DNA from 4 places in the Kitasatospora sp. NPDC058032 genome. Region 3 is predicted to be linked to each of the others. Evidence: riboswitches for the same ligand, from Rfam matches in the RefSeq annotation. Region 3 holds a riboswitch; each other region holds the start of a gene.
The links. A riboswitch is a leader RNA that binds a small molecule or an ion and turns the genes downstream of it on or off. The one in region 3 is predicted to bind cyclic di-AMP.
Positions count from the first base shown of each region.

Region 1 (3,165 bases), on a different contig from region 3:
CACGACGGCGAGCACCACGACCACCTCGACCACCACCTGTGCCGACGGCCCCGTCGGTGTACTCCGGAGCCAGGTCTGCGTCACGATCGACGGCACCGGCGTGACGGCCGGCGGCTACACCTCGCCGACCCGTTCCGACTGGACCGCGCAGTCCGCCTCGTACACCCTGACTCTCGGCGTCGTCGGCGGTGCCTCGCTCGGCACCGACACCGGGAGCGGCATCCTCCCGCCCGGCGGGCGCGGCTTCGGCTACCTGGCGGCCACCGCGCCGTGCGGCTCCACCGTCACGGCCACCCTCACGACCACCACCTGGGGCTACGGAACGACCGCGACCGTCACCGCGCCCGTCACCTGCTGATCCCCGACAGCACCCCGCCCCGCCGGATCGCGTCCGGCGGGGCGGGGTGCTCAGGGTGTCCGGGGCAGCGTCAGGGGGTGACGCCGCGCTGCTCGAACCAGCTCTCCGGGTCGACGGGGGCGCCGCCGCCGGGGCGGACCTCGACGTGCAGGTGCGGGCCGGTGACGTTGCCGGTCGCGCCGACCTTGCCGATCTGCTGGCCGGGGACGACCTTGCCCGAGCCCTTGATGATCGAGGAGAGGTGGCAGTACCAGATCTCGGTGCCGTCGGGCAGGGTCTCGACGATCCGGTAGCCGTAGGCGCCGGCCCAGCCGGCCGAGGTGATGGTGCCCTGGCCGACCGCGTAGACCGGGGTGCCGGTGCCGGCGGCGAAGTCCAGGCCGGTGTGCAGGTGGGCCCAGTAGCGGGCGCTCTGGCCGTAGTGGGCGGAGAGGTTGTAGTCCCGCACCGGCAGCTTGATGGCGGCGAGCTTGGCCTTCTCGGCCTCCTCGGCGACCCGCTTGGCCTCCTCCTGCTGGGCGACCTGGGCGGCGCGCTTGGCCTCGGCCTCCTGGGCGGCCTGGACGCGGGCGTTCTCCTCGGCCGCGGTGCGCTGGCTGTCGGCCTGCTGCTGGATGCGGGCGGCGAGCGCGAGGCCGGGGTCGGCGGAGAGCGCGACCGGCAGTTCGTCGGGCGTCTCGACGGCGGGAGCGGCGGCCGGGGTGGCGGAGGCGAAGCCGGTGGCGCCCAGGGTGGCGGCGACGGCGGTGACGCCGAGCAGCGGAGCGGTGCCGCGGCCCTGCCGGGGCATCCGGTGCCGGCTGGTCTCGGCGGCCGGCGGAGCGGTCTCGTCGGCGGGGCCGCCGAACGGGCCCTGCCCGGTGAACGGGCCGGGGTGGTCGAGCAGCTGGGTACCGGCCGAGGAACCGGACGGGTGTGCCGGGGTATGCGTCGACGCCACGGAGGCGCGCTCCTTTCCTTCCTTCGCGCCTACCGGGTTAGCTGACGGGTTCGGAGCAGGAAGGTCTCCTACGGCCGGGCCTGAGCCTGGCCGATTCACCCCAAGGAACGTGGTTCCCCGGCTCCCTGGCCTGCCCGAAGGCCGGCCGGCGGGATTAGGCGACGGCGCACGGTGCCGTCTGGGTACGGCGTTGCGACCGCGCTGCGTTATCAAACGTTAATCCGAGAGGCCCCCGATTCCAAGCCATCCGTTGGTGACGACCGATACGGACCGGACACCACGCGGTCCGGTGGGCGATTTGGGACGTTTGATGACAACTGACACTACCGAACGTGTCAGGACGTCAACGAACGGCCCCTCACTTGAGTACGCCTACTCATGTGCGGCCGGGCGCCGCGCGGCCATCCTGACGCCATGAGCGCACCGATGCAGTCCCGCACCACGCCTGCGTACTACATCCAGGCCGTGCTGTCCTTCACCCTCTCCGGCACCGCCCTCGGCGTCGGGATCGCCTTCCTCCCGGTGGAGCCGTGGACCCGGGCGTTCCTCGCCCTCGGCCTGCTCTACACGATCACCTCGACGTTCACCCTCTCCAAGGTGGTCCGGGACCGGCAGGAGACCTCCGAGCTGGTGACCCGGGTCGACCAGGCGCGGCTGGACAAGCTGCTGACCGAGCACGACCCGTTCAAGGTGGAAGGCGTCTGACCGGTCCCGCCGGCGGGACCGGTCGCACGGAAAACGGTCGATAGCTTGACGGCTAAGGCTATTAGCCTTAGCTTTATGGCTATCGGCACGTCGCCGACGATCCCGCCCCAGGAGGCTCCCCATGAACGGCACCCTCGCCCCCGTCACCCGCCACCTCGACCTGCCCGGCGGCCGGATCGCCTTCGACGACACCAAGCGCGGCGAGGGCGCTCCGGTCGTCCTGCTCCCCGGGATGCTCGACAGCCGGGCCGCCTACCGCCACCTGCGCCCGCTGCTGGCCGCCGCCGGCCGCCGGGTGATCACCATGGACCTGCGCGGCTTCGGCGAGTCCTCGATCCTGTGGGACGACTACTCCCCCGCCGCGATCGCCGGTGACGTCCTCGCCCTGCTGGACCACCTGGGCATCGACCGGGCGGTGCTGGCGGGCAACTCCTACACCGGCGCCAGCGTCGTCAAGGCCGCCGGGGACGCCCCCGAGCGGGTCGCCGGCATCGTCCTGATCGACGCCTTCGTCGAGAACGTGCCGCCGGGCGCGCTGCAGCGTCTGGTGGTCGGCGCGATGGGCGCGCTGCTGGTGCGCTCGCCCGCGTTCTGGGGCCTCTACCACCGCAAGGCCGCCTACCCGGGCCCCAAGCCGGCCGACCACGAGGAGTACGTGGCCGGGCTGGTCGCCGCGATGCGCACCCCGGGCCGCCGGACCGCCACCCGCGGCTATGTGCGCGGCGACTCGGCGCCGACCGGCTGGACCGCCGCCGTGCGCTGCCCGGCGCTGGTGGTGATGGGCGCCGAGGACCCCGACTTCTCGAAGCCGGAGCTGGTCGCCGACCGGCAGGCCGCCGCGCTGAACGCGCGCAAGGTGATGATCGAGGGCGCGGGCCACTACCCGATGGCCGACCACCCGCGGGCGACCGCCGACGCCCTGCTGCCCTTCCTCGCCGACCTGGCCTGAGCACCACCGGCCGTCCCGCCCCTCCCCCCCCCGCTAGGAGAACCGCTGTGCCCCGAGTCGGACTGACCCCCGAGCAGGTCGTCGGCCACGCCCTCGCCCTCATCGACGAGCAGGGCCCCGAGGCCCTCACCCTGGCCGCCGTGGCCGCCCGCGCCGGGGTCGCCACCCCCTCGCTGTACAAGCACGTCAGCGGCGGCCTGGCCGAACTGCGCC
Region 1 covers NZ_JBHVRK010000045.1:24,133-27,297, forward strand. The annotation lists gene ACFVUH_RS36180 (hypothetical protein) at 1-358, shown strand, start outside; gene ACFVUH_RS36185 (peptidoglycan DD-metalloendopeptidase family protein) at 429-1,298, opposite strand; cyclic di-AMP (ydaO/yuaA leader) riboswitch at 1,311-1,469, opposite strand; gene ACFVUH_RS36190 (YiaA/YiaB family inner membrane protein) at 1,713-2,003, shown strand; gene ACFVUH_RS36195 (alpha/beta fold hydrolase) at 2,125-2,952, shown strand; gene ACFVUH_RS36200 (TetR/AcrR family transcriptional regulator) at 3,000-3,165, shown strand, end outside.
Region 1: linked by a shared signal. The riboswitch ahead of ACFVUH_RS36185 (peptidoglycan DD-metalloendopeptidase family protein) and the one ahead of ACFVUH_RS10180 (transglycosylase family protein) in region 3 are both predicted to bind cyclic di-AMP.

Region 2 (3,165 bases), on a different contig from region 3:
TCGGGCCCGGTCCCCCGCACGGGGGACCGGGCCCGAGGAGCCTGCCGACCGTGGGTCAGAGGCGCACGATGGTGTTGACCGGCATGTTGGAGGCCGACTCGTAGCGGACCGACGCGCCCGGCTTCGGGGCGTGGATGACCTGGCCGCCGCCCACGTAGATGCCCACGTGGTGGCGGTCGCCGTAGAAGATCACCAGGTCTCCGGGCTGGGCCTTGGAGATGTCCGACCCGATCTGGGTACCGGCGGTCGCCTGCGCCTGCGAGGTGCGCGGCAGCGACACGCCCGCCTGGGCGTACGCCCAGCCGGTGAGGCCCGAGCAGTCGAAGGAGTTGGGGCCGGTGGCGCCGTAGACGTACGGCGAGCCGAGCTTGCTCTCGGCGGCGGCGATCGCGGCGGCGGCACGCGAGCCGTTGGCGGCGGGCGCGGCCGGCTTGGCGGCCTCGGCGGCCGGGGCCGACGCGGTCGAGGAGCTCGACGAGCCGGAGGAGCTCGACGAACCCGAGGAGCTCGACGAACCCGAGGACGGCGCGCTCAGGTTGCTGCGGTTGTTGTCCCGGGAGGCGCGCTCGGCGTCGGCCTTCTCCTTGGCGGCCTTGGCGGCCTCGGCCTTGGCGGCGTCCGCCTTCGCCTTCGCCTCGGCGGCGGCCTTCTCCTCGGCCGCGCGGATGGCCTGACGCTCCTGCTCGGTGAGCGTGTTGAGCAGGTCCTGGGCCTTCTGCAGCTTGCCCTGGACCTCCTCCTTGGAGGACTTCAGCTGCTGGGTGGTGGCTTCCAGCTCGCCGAGCTTGGCCTGGGTCTCGGTGCGGTCCTGGTCGAGCCTGCGCTGCTGCTCCTGGAGCTCCTTCAGCGCGCCGGACTGGGTGGAGCCGGCCTGGTTCAGGGCGTCGGCCTGGCTGAGGAAGTTGTCCGGGCTGGCGGAGAGCATCAGCTGGACGGTCTGCGAGATGCCACCCGTGCGGTACTGCTCGCCGGCGATCTCGGAGAGACCACCCTGCGCCTCGATCACCGAGGCCTGCTGACGGGCCACCTTGTCCTGCAGCTCGGCGACCTGCTTCTGCAGCTCCTGCTGCTTGGCCTGGGCGCCGTTGTACTTCTCGGTGGCGACCTCGGCCTGCTCGTTGAGCTGGTCGACCTGCTCCTTGACCTGGTCCTTGGTCGGCGCCGGGTCGGCGTGGGCGCCGGACTGCGCGGAGAGGGCGACGGCAGCGGCGGCGACCCCGGTCAGGATCGAGACACGGGCGCGGCCGGCGGGCTTGGGACGACGATGGGACGCCACGAAGGCGGACTCCTTCTTCCTCATCCGCCTACCGGGTGAGCTGACGGGTTCGGGCGGAAGCGTGCCCTACGACGCCTCACCCGCCGCTCGCGCGGCCGGCCTGGCGCCGATTCACCCCGGAGGAACGTGGTTCCCCGGCTCCGCTCCACAGCGGGCCCCCCGACTGCTGGGTCCTCACTCGAACGGGCGACCCGAAGGCCCCGTCCCACTGCTTCGCGAACTCGGCGGCGAACCCCGCCGCCACCCAGGCTGGGTGATCGACTGTGCGTGGTTCGAGTCACGACCCTAGTAACAGATCCGTGATCCGTTCAAATCCTTGTCAGAAAAAAGCCGGAAGAATGCCCAAGTTCTTTTGTGAATATGACCGACCGTGACCAACCATCCACGTCCGGCTGATCATTTTCCGTCAGACGGCCGAACGGGTGGGCGAAACGCCAACGCCACCCCCGTGCGGAGGTGGCGCTGATCACAGGGGCCCTCGGCGGGCGCCCCGGGCGTGTCGTGCCGGTCCGTCAGACCCGGCGGATCGTGTTGATCTTCATGGCATCGGCCTTCATCACCTTCACCACGTCACCGGTGTGCGGCGCGTGCACCACCATGCCGTTGCCGATGTACATGCCGACGTGGCTGCGGTCGTCGCGGTAGATGATCAGGTCGCCCGGCTGGGCCTCGGCCAGCGACGGCACCCGGGAGCCGTAGTTGCCCTGCGCCTGCGAGGTGCGCGGCAGCGAGACGCCGGCCTTCCCGTACGCCCAGACCATCAGGCCGGAGCAGTCGAAGTTGCTCGGGCCGGTGGCACCCCAGACGTACGGCGAGCCCTGCTTGCCCATCGCGTTGGAGACCGCGGCGCCGGCCATGCCGCTGGCCTGCGGCAGGCTGCCCAGGTCGGTGCGCTCGTTGCCGCGCGAGGCGCGGTCGGCCTGCTGCTGCGCCGTCTTCAGCGCGGCGCGGTCGGCGGCGCTCAGCGAGTTCAGCAGGTCCTGGGCTTCCTTGAGCTTCTTGTTGACCTCGGCCTTGGACTGGTTCAGGTCCTTGGTGGTGGTGTCCAGCGAGGCCAGGACGGCGGCCGCCTCGGTCTTCTGCTGGTCGAGCCGGCGCTGCTGGTCCTGCAGGCCCTTGAGCGCCTCGGCCTGGCTGGAGCTGGCCTGCTGCACGCTGGAGGCCTTGTCCAGGTAGCCGGACGGGTCCGAGGAGAGCATCAGCTGGACGGACGGGTCGATGCCGCCGGTGCGGTACTGCTCGCCCGCCACCTCGGACAGCCCGGCCTGAAGCTGGGTCATCTGCTCCTGGCCGCGGGCCACCTGGTCCTGCAGCTGGTCGGCCTGCTTGCGCAGCTGGTCGGCGCGCTCCTTGGCGCCGTTGTACCGCTCGGTGGCCTGCTCGGCCTCCTCCTGCAGCTGGTCGATCTGCGCCTTGACGTCGTCCTTCTTGGGCGACGGGCTGGGCGCGGCGTGGGCGGCGACCTGGGCGGAGAGAGCGACCGCGGTCGCAGCGGCAGCGGTGAGCACGGAGACCCGCGCGCGGCTCGGCTGCTTGGGACGGCGGTGGGAGGCCAAGGGACCGGCTCCTTCTTCCAATGGCCTCACCCGAACGGGTGAGAATCCGGAAAATAGGTTTGACGCCAGACCCTAGTGAAGATCCACGATTCGCGCCACTCCCCCGATCGCGTGAACCCGCGCCGCCGATCTGACTTCACAGAACTCGCACAACATTGCCATCAGGGCGCTGACCAGCCGTCATGCCGGCCTGCTCGCGCCCGGGGGCGGTTACGGCCGGGCCAGCCGGTTCAGCAGCAGGACCGATGCGACGGGGCGCGCGCCGGCCTTCCGCACGCCCTCCGCGACCTCCCGGTCGGTGGAGACCACCACCACCGGGCGCCCCTGCGGCTC
Region 2 covers NZ_JBHVRK010000002.1:462,237-465,401, forward strand. The annotation lists gene ACFVUH_RS05010 (NlpC/P60 family protein) at 56-1,276, opposite strand; cyclic di-AMP (ydaO/yuaA leader) riboswitch at 1,287-1,443, opposite strand; gene ACFVUH_RS05015 (NlpC/P60 family protein) at 1,789-2,832, opposite strand; gene ACFVUH_RS05020 (NYN domain-containing protein) at 3,043-3,165, opposite strand, start outside.
Region 2: linked by a shared signal. The riboswitch ahead of ACFVUH_RS05010 (NlpC/P60 family protein) and the one ahead of ACFVUH_RS10180 (transglycosylase family protein) in region 3 are both predicted to bind cyclic di-AMP.

Region 3 (3,165 bases):
TGGCGGCCTTCGAGCCGCGGGTGCAGCAGCTGACCGACCGGCTGATCGACGGCTTCGCGGCGCGCGGCTCGGCCGACCTCATCCACGAGTTCGCCTTCCCGCTCCCCATCTACGCGATCTGCGACCTGCTCGGGGTGCCGGCCGAGGACCAGGACGACTTCCGGGACTGGGCCGGGATGATGATCCGTCACGGTGGCGGCCGGCGCGGCGGGGTGGGGCGCGCGGTGAAGCGGATGCGGGCGTACCTGGCCGAGCTGATCCACCGCAAGCGGGCCGACCTCGGCGACGACCTGATCTCGGGGCTGATCCGGGCCAGCGACCACGGTGAGCACCTGACCGAGAACGAGGCGGCGGCGATGGCCTTCATCCTCCTGTTCGCCGGTTTCGAGACGACGGTCAACCTGATCGGCAACGGCGTGTACGCGCTGCTGCGCAACCCGGGCCAGCGGGCCCTGCTCCAGGAGTCCGTCGGGCGCGGCGAGAGCGCGCTGCTGGAGACCGGGATCGAGGAACTCCTGCGGTACGACGGGCCGGTGGAGCTGGCCACCTGGCGGTTCGCGACCAGTCCGCTGACCATCGGCGGGGTGGCGATCCCGGTCGGCGACCCGGTGCTGGTGGTGCTCGCGGCGGCGGACCGGGACCCGGCGCGGTTCGCCCACGAGAACACCCTGGACCTGGCCCGCGCGGACAACCCGCACCTGGGTTTCGGGCACGGCATCCACTACTGCATCGGCGCGCCGCTGGCGCGGCTGGAGGGGCGGGCCGCGCTGGCCACCCTGCTGACCCGGCTGCCGGACCTGCGGCTGGCCGCCGACCCCGACGACCTGCGCTGGCGCGGCGGTCTGATCATGCGTGGACTCCGTGAGCTTCCGGTGGAATTCACGCCGGAGAAAGCGCAGCTCGGAGCGGTTCCGGAGGCCGGTTCGGGGAGCTGACGAACCAGCACAACCGGCTGATGGGGACTCTCCGTTGCCCACTTTCAGGGGGTCTGAACCATCCTCAATCCGGACATACCGCCTCGGTTGGTAGGCAATCAATCACATGACGTGATGTTGATGTGATATCTGCGATATGAGCTTGTGATTGCTCTGAAGATCTGTCTACTCTCCGTGGAGTTCGCAGCTGCGAGCCCCGTGCGCGGAACGCCGAGTCCTGCCCGCCGCACCACGGGAAACCGATCAGAACCCTGGGCAGGGGCGGGGGACCCAGGTTTTGCGCCGTCTCCCACGGCTAGGGGTGAAGCCGCCTCCGCGCGGCCGGGCCACCTCCCGGTCCGAACCCGACAGCTCACCTCGCAGGCGTGCGGAGAGGGACCTCTTCATGCTGTTCGTTGGAACCGGTCGTCACCGTCGCCGTACCCAGGCCGAGAAGGCCATCGCCGTCGCCGGTGTCGCCGGCGTCGGGCTGGCGATGCCCATCCTGAGCGCCACCGGCGCCTCCGCCGCCCCGGCCTCCACCTGGGACGCGGTTGCCCAGTGCGAGAGCGGCGGCAACTGGAGCATCAACACCGGCAATGGCTTCTACGGCGGCCTCCAGTTCACCTCCAGCACCTGGAAGGCGTACGGCGGCACCGCCTACGCGCCGCAGGCCAACCAGGCCTCGAAGGGGCAGCAGATCTCGGTCGCCGAGAAGGTCCTCGCCTCGCAGGGCCCGGGCGCCTGGCCCGTCTGCTCCCAGAAGGCGGGCCTGACCAAGGGTGGCGCCCCGGCGGCGGTCGACACCTCGACGGACGCCAAGCCGGCCGCCCCGAAGCCGCAGGCCCAGCAGCAGACCCCGAAGCTCGCCGCCCCGAAGCCGGCCGCCACGCCGCAGGCCCAGCCGCAGCAGCAGGCCGCCAAGCCGCAGGCCCGCCAGTACGCGCCGCAGAGCGCCCAGCAGACCCAGCAGGCCCCGCAGCAGACCCAGCAGCAGGCCCCGCAGGCGCCGGCCTTCTCCGGCAAGGCCGGCTGGGACGCCGACGCCAAGGTGTACTGGTACCAGAACAACGGCGCCTGGTACTGGACCAGCCACCAGAGCGTCTACCAGCAGTACGCCGGCCAGCCGGCCGCCCAGCCCGTCCAGAGCGCCCCCGCCGCGCAGCAGCAGTCGGCCGGCCAGGGCTACACCGTCCGGTCCGGCGACACGCTCGCCGGGATCGCCACCACCCAGGGCGTCTCCGGCGGCTGGCAGGCGCTGTACGACGGCAACCGCGGCACCGTCGGCGGCGACCCGAACCTGATCGTCCCGGGCCAGGTCCTGACCCTCGGCTGACGGCCGGTCCGATCCTGCGGACGGACGGAGGGGGCCGATCGGTCCCCTTCGTCCGCATCCGGACCCCGCAGGTCGGGCAACCAGGTGAACTACCGGTGGGTAGCACGGCCACACGCTGAGACGGAACCGAGGTCGACGTGGCCCGGACAGCCCGTGCGGTTAGGCTCTGGTCGTAACGACTCCGCAATCGTCCGGCCGACTGCACCCCACCGTCAGCCGAACCTGCTTCCGCTAGGAGATGCCTCGTGCCGTCCATCGATGTCGTCGTCGCTCGTGAGATTCTCGACTCGCGCGGCAACCCCACGGTCGAGGTCGAGGTCGGCCTCGACGACGGCAGCACCGGCCGTGCCGCCGTCCCGTCGGGTGCTTCCACCGGTGCCTTCGAGGCGCTGGAGCTCCGCGACGGTGACAAGAACCGCTACTTCGGCAAGGGCGTGGAGAAGGCCGTCCTGGCCGTCATCGAGCAGATCGGCCCCGAGCTGGTCGGCTACGACGCCACCGAGCAGCGCCTGATCGACCAGGCCATGCTCGACCTCGACGCCACCCCGGACAAGTCCTCGCTCGGCGCGAACGCCATCCTGGGCGTCTCGCTGGCCGTCGCGCACGCCGCCTCCGAGGCCAGCGACCTGCCGCTGTTCCGCTACCTGGGCGGCCCCAACGCGCACGTCCTGCCGGTCCCGATGATGAACATCCTCAACGGCGGCTCGCACGCGGACTCCAACGTCGACATCCAGGAGTTCATGATCGCCCCGATCGGCGCGGAGTCCTTCTCCGAGGCCGTCCGCTGGGGCGTCGAGGTCTACCACACCCTCAAGGGCGTGCTGAAGGAGCGCGGTCTGTCGACCGGCCTGGGCGACGAGGGCGGCTTCGCCCCGAACCTGGACTCCAACCGCGAGGCCCTGGACCTCATCGTCG
Region 3 covers NZ_JBHVRK010000005.1:31,219-34,383, forward strand. The annotation lists gene ACFVUH_RS10175 (cytochrome P450) at 1-935, shown strand, start outside; cyclic di-AMP (ydaO/yuaA leader) riboswitch at 1,172-1,315, shown strand; gene ACFVUH_RS10180 (transglycosylase family protein) at 1,321-2,250, shown strand; gene eno (phosphopyruvate hydratase) at 2,496-3,165, shown strand, end outside.

Region 4 (3,165 bases), on a different contig from region 3:
CGCTCCAGGTAGTCGCGGAGGATCAGTTCGACGGCGTCCTGCGGGCTGCTGGTGCCGGACAGCATCATCACGTCGATCGCGAGATCGGCGTCGAGCGAGACGGTGACCTGGGCCATGGTGACTCCTTCTCGGGGGCAGGGCAGCAGCATGCCCGCTGCGGCCCCCGTTCGGCCACGGCCGTGCGGCGCCCGGACCCGCCGCAGCACGTCCGGACAGGCCGAAGCCCCCGGGGAGGAGCGGCAGGACTCTCCCCGGGGGCGTCGGTGTGACGGTGCGGCAGGTGTGGCAGGTGTGACGGTGTCGCGGGGTCAGACCCGGCCGGCGAAGTCCGGGGCCCAGTTGGCGACGGTCTGGACGCGCACGCCCGAGCTCGGGTTGGCGGCCTCGACGTACCTGCCGTCGCCGATGTAGAGCGCGACGTGGTAGACGCCGGAGTCCTTGCCGTTGTTGGACCAGAACAGCAGGTCGCCCGGCTTGAGGGCGTCCAGCGAGACGTGGGTGGACGCGGCGGCCTGGTCGGCGGCGACGCGCGGGACGGAGATGCCCGCGGCGCGCAGCGCGGCCTGGGTGAGGCCGGAGCAGTCCCAGCCGCCGTTGCCGGTGCCGCCGTAGACGTAGGCCTGGCCGACCTTCGACTGGGCGAAGGCGACGGCGGCGGCCATGCTGCCGGTGGCGGTCGGGGCGGGGGCCGGGGTCCCGGCCTGCGCGGCGGGCTCGGTCGCGGGCGGGGTGGCCGGGGTTCGGGCCTGGCCCTGGGTGCCGCCCTGGTCGCGGTTGAACCAGTCGAAGCCCTGGCCGGTGGCGCGCTCGCCGAGGGTCAGGTGCTGGCCCGGGTAGATGGCGTGCGGGCCGTCGGTCAGGGTGGCGCGGTTGAGCTCGTACAGCCGCTGCCAGCCGCCCTGGACCTGGTGCCGGTCGGCGATGGTGGACAGCCAGTCGCCGGCGACCACGGTGTAGTCCTCGGCGGCCTGCTGACCGGCCTGCTGACGCCACTGCCGGTTCTGCGGGGCCGTGGCGGGCTTCTCGGCGGGCTTCTCGGCCGGCTTGGCGGCCGGGGCCGGAGTCTGGGCGGCCGGCTTGGTGGCGGCGGCGGAGGAGGTGTCCACCGCGGCCGGGGCGCCGCCCTTGGTCAGACCGGCCTGGACCGAGCAGACCGGCCAGGCGCCGGGGCCCTGCACGGCCAGGACCTTCTCGGCGATCGCGATCTGCTGGTCCTTGGTGGCCAGGTCGGCGCGCGCGGCGTAGCCGGTGCCGCCGAACGAGGCCCAGGTGGAGTTGGTGAACTGGAGGCCGCCGTAGAAGCCGTTGCCGGTGTTGATGCTCCAGTTGCCGCCGCTCTCGCATTGGGCGACCTTGTCCCAGGTGGCGACGGAGGCGGCCGAGGCGGTGCCGGCGGTCAGGCAGGGGATGGTGAGGCCGATGCCCGCGACGCCGAGGGTGGCGATCGCGCGACGGGTACGGCCGGACAGTCGGGTGCCGTTGGTGGGCAGCATGAAGACGCGGTCCTCTCCCACGCCTGCGAGGTGAGCTGTCGGATTCGGGCTGGAGTTGCCCGGCCGCGCTGTGGACGCGGCTTCACCCCTAGCCCCGGGCCGGTCCGTGGACCGGTCCTGGGCGAACTACCTGTGGTTCCCCCGCTCCTGCCGTGGTGCATTGCGCTGCCAGTGCGCCCGACGGCAGGACTCGGCGTCGCGGACGAACTGGGTCCGTGTGGCCACGAACGGGGAGCACGTTAAGCAGAGGCGCGTTCAAACCGCAAACATGTGTGACGCTCATCACGGTTTGCGAAGGCCCGGCCGAATGGCTGTCCTTCATGATCAGAAATGACCGATTTCCCGCAACGCCGGTCGTGGCCCGTGCAACTGCCTATGCTTCAGAGCGTCGGCGGCACGCCGGCACGCCGCAGCCGTCCGGGGAGAGGGCTACGCACCGATGGGCATCGACGAGGAGCCGGACGCCTCCCGTTCGGCCGTTCGGCCGGCTGGAGCGCATCGCCGGGCAAAGCACCGCAGAGCGGACATCCCACCCGAACCATCCCGAACTCACCTGACCCGCCGGGCGTTACTGCGCTGGCTCGCCGTCGGCACCGCCTTCGCGGCGATCAGCGGGGAGGAGGTCCTGCGCCGCTCGCTGACCGGCGAGACCCGGCTCGTCACCCCGGCCGCCGTCATCGGGACGACCCCGACCGAGGCCGCCGGACCGATGGGCCCCGACGGCGGCCACGGCGGCGCCCCGCCGGACGGCACCGGCCCGCCGGGCAGCGGAGCCCCCGAACAGCCCGCCCCCGCGCCCACCGTGGACCAGGGCGGACGCCGCTGGTCCGACCGGGCCGGCTGGGGCGGCAACCCGCCCGGCCCGCGCAGCGCCGTACGGATCACCGACCGGGTGCTGCTCGACACCGACGCCGAGGTCGGCTCCCTGCTGGTCGAGCCCGGCGGCGCGCTCACCTTCGCCGCCGACCGCACCCTCACCCTCGCCGCCACCGGCAACGTCGAGGTCCGCGGCGCCCTCGCCCTCGCCCCCGACGGCGCCCACGTCCACACCCTGCGCTTCCCCGGCGTCGACGAGAAGCGCTTCCAGGGCGACGGCATGAAGGTGGTCGACACCGACGTCGGCCTCTGGGTCACCGGCGCCGGCTACCTGCGACTGGACGGCGCCGCCAAGACCGCCTGGGTCCGCGCCGAGGGCGAGCTCAGGGCCGGCGACACCGCCCTCGCCCTGGCCGCCCCGCCCGCCGGCTGGCTGCCCGGCGACGAACTCGCCGTCACCCCGACCGGCCCGCCCGACCAGGAGGGCTTCGCCGACCGCTACGACCTCGTCACCATCCGGTCCGTCAGCGGAACCACCGTCACCCTGGACACCCCGCTCGAGCACCCCCACCCGAAGGTCGCCGCCGGAGGGGGCGTCACCGTCGGCGCCGAGGTGCTCAACCTGACCCGCAGCGTCCGGGTCGAGGGCACCGCGAAGGGCCGCAGCCACGTCCACCTCACCAGCTCCCGCCGCGCCGACGTCCGGCACACCGCGCTGCGCTGGGTCGGCCCGCGCGCCGGTACCAAGGAGACCTGGAAGGGCCCGGACGGCTCCGCCCCGGTCACCGCGCCGGTGCTCGGCCGCTACGGCCTGCACTTCCACCGGCTCGGCGACGCCGCCCGCGGCACCGTCGTC
Region 4 covers NZ_JBHVRK010000001.1:13,622-16,786, reverse strand. The annotation lists gene ACFVUH_RS00075 (hypothetical protein) at 1-116, opposite strand, end outside; gene ACFVUH_RS00070 (transglycosylase family protein) at 309-1,514, opposite strand; cyclic di-AMP (ydaO/yuaA leader) riboswitch at 1,501-1,627, opposite strand; gene ACFVUH_RS00065 (hypothetical protein) at 1,933-3,165, shown strand, end outside.
Region 4: linked by a shared signal. The riboswitch ahead of ACFVUH_RS00070 (transglycosylase family protein) and the one ahead of ACFVUH_RS10180 (transglycosylase family protein) in region 3 are both predicted to bind cyclic di-AMP.